Regions from separate parts of the Pseudoduganella sp. SL102 genome, predicted to be linked through region 1. Evidence: predicted binding sites of a transcription regulator. Region 1 holds the regulator's gene; the other holds the start of a gene.
The links. The regulator FNR, encoded in region 1, switches genes on or off when oxygen is low (the NO sensors DNR and NnrR bind a similar motif). The targets are predictions, from matches to a motif close to TTGATNNNNATCAA.

Region 1 (2,403 bases):
CGGATCGCCAGCACGGTGGCGGCATAGCCTTCCTGGCCGCGTGGCTTCAGCAGGCGGGCCGGGTCGGGGTGCACCACGTAGACCGATGGTTCGTAGCCGGTGACGATGTAGTAATAACCGGTGCGGCCCACCTTGGCCGTGCGCAGGTGGCCCAGCAGGTTGTTCTTGTACAGGCGCAGCACGCCGATCAGCACGCAGGCCACCTCGCCGTCCTCGCTGAGCACGGGGGCGACCATCTGCACGACAGGTTGCCGGTTCGCCCTGCCGATCACCGGTTCGGCGATCAGGGGCGCCTTTTCCTGCATGACCCGCTGGAAGTACGCGCGGTCCGTGACGCTGACGCCGGGGCGGCCCGGCAGCGCGGGGATGTCGGCCACGATCGTGCCGGCCGGGCTGACGACGATGATGTCATCGAACAGGCGAAGGACGGCGCGGTAGTCGTAGTGGGCGCGCAGCGCGGGCGGGTCGGCACAGATGTCGCCGGGCTGCCAGCGTGCCGATTCGGCAACGATGTCGCGCAGCAGCGTCATCTTTTCATCCACCTCGAGCGCGGTGCGCGCGATCAGCGCATCCTGCTGGGCAAACAGCACGCGCGTGAAATCCTCCTGCATGCGCCGGGCCTGCAGCACGGTGACCAGCGCGATCATCACGATGCACGTGACGGTCGTCGCCAGCGCGACTTTCGCCTTGATACCAAGCGGACGCATTGTCTCCCCCCGCCCCGATGTTGTCGGGACACTATGCGCCGCTTCCCCGCTGGCGCACTGTGCGGAAGGGCACGCAAGCTGCAAGTTGCGCGGTTGCCCGGACAGCGGGATCAAGCCGGGATCGAGGCGGGATCGGGGCGGGATCAAGTACACTGGAGGTCAACCGACAATGGACGATGACATCGGACCCGACAATGATGCATGAGCTGCCATCCCTGACCCTGCCCGGCGCCACGATCGAGATCCTCAAGGCACGCTGCTCGACCTGCAGCATGCACCAGCTGTGCCTGCCGATGGGGCTGGACATGGGCGACATGGACAAGCTGGACAAGATCATCGGGCGCCGCCGCAAGGTGCAGAAGGGCGAGAACCTGTTCCGTATCGGCGAGCCGTTTACGAACCTGTACGCGATCCGGCTCGGCCATTTCAAGACTTACCAGATCAACGCCAACGGCGAAGAACAGGTGACGGGTTTCCAGATGGGCGGCGAACTGCTGGGCATGGACGCCATCAGCACCGACAGGCACTATTGCAGCGCGCTGGCGCTGGAAGACAGCGAGGTCTGCGAGATCCCCTTCGCCAGCCTGGAACAGCTGCTGGTGGACATGCCCACGCTGCTGCGCCATTTCCACCGCATGATGAGCCAGGAAATCACGCGCGAGCAAAGCGTGATGCTATTGCTGGGCAATATGCAGGCAACCCAGCGCTTCGCCGCCTTCCTCGTCAACCTGGCTTCGCGCTACGAGGCGCGCGGCTACTCGAGCACCGAATTCCAGCTGCGCATGTCGCGCGAGGATATCGGCAACTACCTGGGGCTGACGATCGAGAGTATCAGCCGGCTGTTGAACAAGTTCAAGAAGCAGGGTTTGCTGATGGTGGCGAACCGGGAGGTCAAGGTGCTCGACCTGCCGCGGTTGAAGGCGATCACGGCGGGGACCGAGACCTGCGCGTGATGCCGCTTAGATAAGCCCACCCCAAGTGCAAATGCCGGGGTCAGACCCGGCGGGTCTGACCCCAGTCCTTCGCCTTTGGGGTGAATGCATGCGCTTTCATGTGTCGGGTAACGCTTAACTTAGCGGCATTGGTATCTGACACTGGTGTCCGCCGGCCAACGGTTGCAGCTTGATGCAGCAGCGGCGCCTGCTTCATTGCAAAGCTGCCACCGTCACCTCCCGCTCCACCGGCCACTGCCACTGCCCCTCCAGGCGCCAGGTGCGCCGTTCGTCTTCCACCAGCACGGTCCAGCGGCTGCGTTCGAGCAGCGGCAACGGCACGGCGAAGCTGCCGCCGGCATCGGGCCGCACCAGCAGCCGCAAGTCCTTTTCCGGCTGGGTGGCATGCGCCAGGTGCAGCTGCAAGGGACCGGGCAGCGGCGCGCTGGCCGATAGCCGGCCGTGCAATACCCCGTGCGCGGCATCGTAGCGCAGGGCGGCGGCGGCATGCAGCGCGGCGGCAGTGCGGTCGCGCCGCAAATCCTGGTTGATCGCCTTGCCCCGCTTGTAGTAGTCGCCCACCACCAGCGCGTCCTGCTGCGCGAAGGCCAGCCAGCCCGTATAGAAGCCGGCCACCAGCACGGCGGCCGGGCCAGCCATCAGGAGCCAAGGCCAGCGCTCGCGGTACCAGGGCGTGGCGGACATCGTCATCGGTTGCATGGTCATCTCCTCAGCGCGGCACGATGAAGACCGCGGGTTCTTCG
Region 2 (2,403 bases), 1.7 Mb from region 1:
CATTTTCTGCATGATCCGGGTTTTATGGGTACTGACGGTTTTTACCGACAAGTGCAGGCTATTGGCGATTTCGGTGATCGACTTGCCTGAAACGAGTAGCGAAAAAACCTCGAATTCACGGTCCGATAACTGTTTATGCAACAGGCTTTCATTCGGCATCATGATATTCAGGGCCAGTTGCTCGGCGACCTCGGTACTGATATAGGGCCGCCCCGATGCCACCTTGCGAATGGCGCCCACCAGCTGCGTTCCGGCGCTTTCCTTGGTCAGGTAACCCTGGGCACCGGCGCGAATGGCCCGCACGGCATATTGTTCTTCTTCGTGCATCGTGAGAATCAGCACGTTCAGCTTGGGGGCTTCGCTGCGGATCTGGCGTATCAGGTCGACACCGCTGCGGCCGGGCATCGACAGGTCGAGCAGCAACAGGTCGAAGCCACCCTGGCGCACATGGCGCAGGACCTCGAAGCCGTCGACGGCCTCGCCAACGATGTCGATGTCGGGGGCGCCATCGAGGATGCGCTTGAGGCCCTCGCGCATGATGGTATGGTCGTCTGCGATGACTATTCTGATCATGGATGGTTCGGTGACACTCCGGTATTGCTTATCGTCATCCCGATGGCACCCTGCGGCGCAACACCACGCGCGAGCATGGGGTGCGGCAGGCAAGACGGCATCGAGGGCAAGGGCATCAGGGGCGAAAGCATTCAGTGCGGCGGTGGCGGGTGTTGCAAGACCTATTCAGGCAGGGGTTCTTTCAGCAGGCGGTGCACGAGCACCGGGATCTTCGAGTGGGACAACACCTTGTTCGTGACACTGCCCAGCAACAGCTGGCCCCAGCCGCTGCGGCCATGGGAGCCGATGAAGATCAGGTCGCAACCCTTCTGTTCGGCGATTTCAACGATCTTCAGTGCCGCGCTTTCGGAAAATGCCGTCATGCTTTCGCACGGCACGCCTTTCTTGTCGCACGAGGTCACGATCGACTGCACGTGGTCGCGGCCGGCGCGGCCCATCGCGGCACGGTATTCCTCTTCGCTGGGATAGCTGGGTGGAATGATCTCGACATAGATCGGATACTGGTATTCGGGCGCGACAAACAGGGCCAGCACTTCGGCGCCGAGTTGCTGGGCGAACGATACACCGGCGCAGGCAGTCATCCGGGACACGGCGGAACCGTCGGTGGTAATCAGAATTTTCCGGTACATACCCGCTCCTTGAATGCATGCGCACCCGCATTGTAGTCCCGATTCACGCCCTTGTCTGGATGCAAACACTTGATCTTCCTCAATGGAGAGATGAGCTCGGCACAACATTGCTGTCGATACTATCTTTGTACATGACAAACATCACGGCAGGCATCGCGACCCAAATACAACAGAAACACTTTTTTTCCAGTTGCCGCGCAGGATTGAACCAACCGAGATTGAACAAGCGGACGGCCCCCTGCTACACTCGCGGAAGTGCGTTAATATTGCCGTGAGTCATCAAGCAAGACACACAGGTAGTTGATACGAAAGCATTTTTTGAATATGGAGAAGCAGGGATATGACCGACGCCGCTGATGATTTCGACGCATTATTCGAGGAAGTGTCCGCGCAGCGTGCCAACGCCACCCCGGCACCGGCACCGGCTCCGGCCCCCGCGCCGGCCGCGGCCGCCGCCGATGACGACCTGGAAAATCTGTTCGACGAAATCGCCTCGACCCGAACCGCGGCTCCTGTAGCCACCGCAGCGCAGGCCGCTGCCCAGATCGCGGATGCGCCGGTCGCCGAGGAGGGTGCGCAGGATGGCACGATGTTCGAACGCCTGGGCGGCATCGTCCGGCTGTTGCACGACTCGTTGCGCGAACTGGGCTACGACAAGGCGCTGACCGAGGCCTCGAGCCAGATCGTGGATGCCCAGGACCGCCTGGAATACGTGGCTTCGCTGACCGAGCAGGCCGCCAACAAGGTATTGAACACCCTCGACGACGGCATGCCGGCACAGGACGTGCTGTCGAAGAAGTCGAAGGAAATGGAAGACCGCTGGGCCGCGCTGTTTGAAGGCAAGCTCAGCATTGAAGAATTCAAGGCGCTGGCCGGCGATTCGCGTGCGTTCGCGCATGCCGTGTCCGAAGCCACCGAAGCGGAAAAAGCGCGCCTGCTGGAAATCATGATGGCGCAGGACTTCCAGGACATCACGGGCCAGCTGATCAAGAAGGTCGTGATCATTACCAAGACGGTCGAGCAGGAGCTGGCACAGTTGCTGAAGGATAATGCACCGCCCGACAAGCGCGAACTGATTGCGCAGAAAGAGGCCCTGGAGGTGTCGCTGATGAGTGGCCCGTCGGCCCCGTCCGTGGCCCTGAACCAGGACAACGTGGACGACCTGCTTGCCGACCTGGGGTTCTGATGGACGATATGCTCA

Region 2: a site for FNR is predicted at 1,272-1,285, ahead of OU994_RS25670 (universal stress protein). Genes of this name have one in related genera too.

What each region holds. Positions count from the first base shown of each region.
Region 1 covers NZ_CP115554.1:329,768-332,170, reverse strand. Annotated here, with positions in the region: gene OU994_RS01425 (response regulator) at 1-707, opposite strand, end outside; gene fnr (fumarate/nitrate reduction transcriptional regulator Fnr) at 902-1,660, shown strand; gene OU994_RS01415 (FixH family protein) at 1,853-2,359, opposite strand; gene ccoG (cytochrome c oxidase accessory protein CcoG) at 2,370-2,403, opposite strand, start outside.
Region 2 covers NZ_CP115554.1:6,067,873-6,070,275, reverse strand. Annotated here, with positions in the region: gene OU994_RS25675 (response regulator transcription factor) at 1-573, opposite strand, end outside; gene OU994_RS25670 (universal stress protein) at 735-1,202, opposite strand; gene OU994_RS25665 (protein phosphatase CheZ) at 1,543-2,388, shown strand; gene OU994_RS25660 (chemotaxis protein CheA) at 2,388-2,403, shown strand, end outside.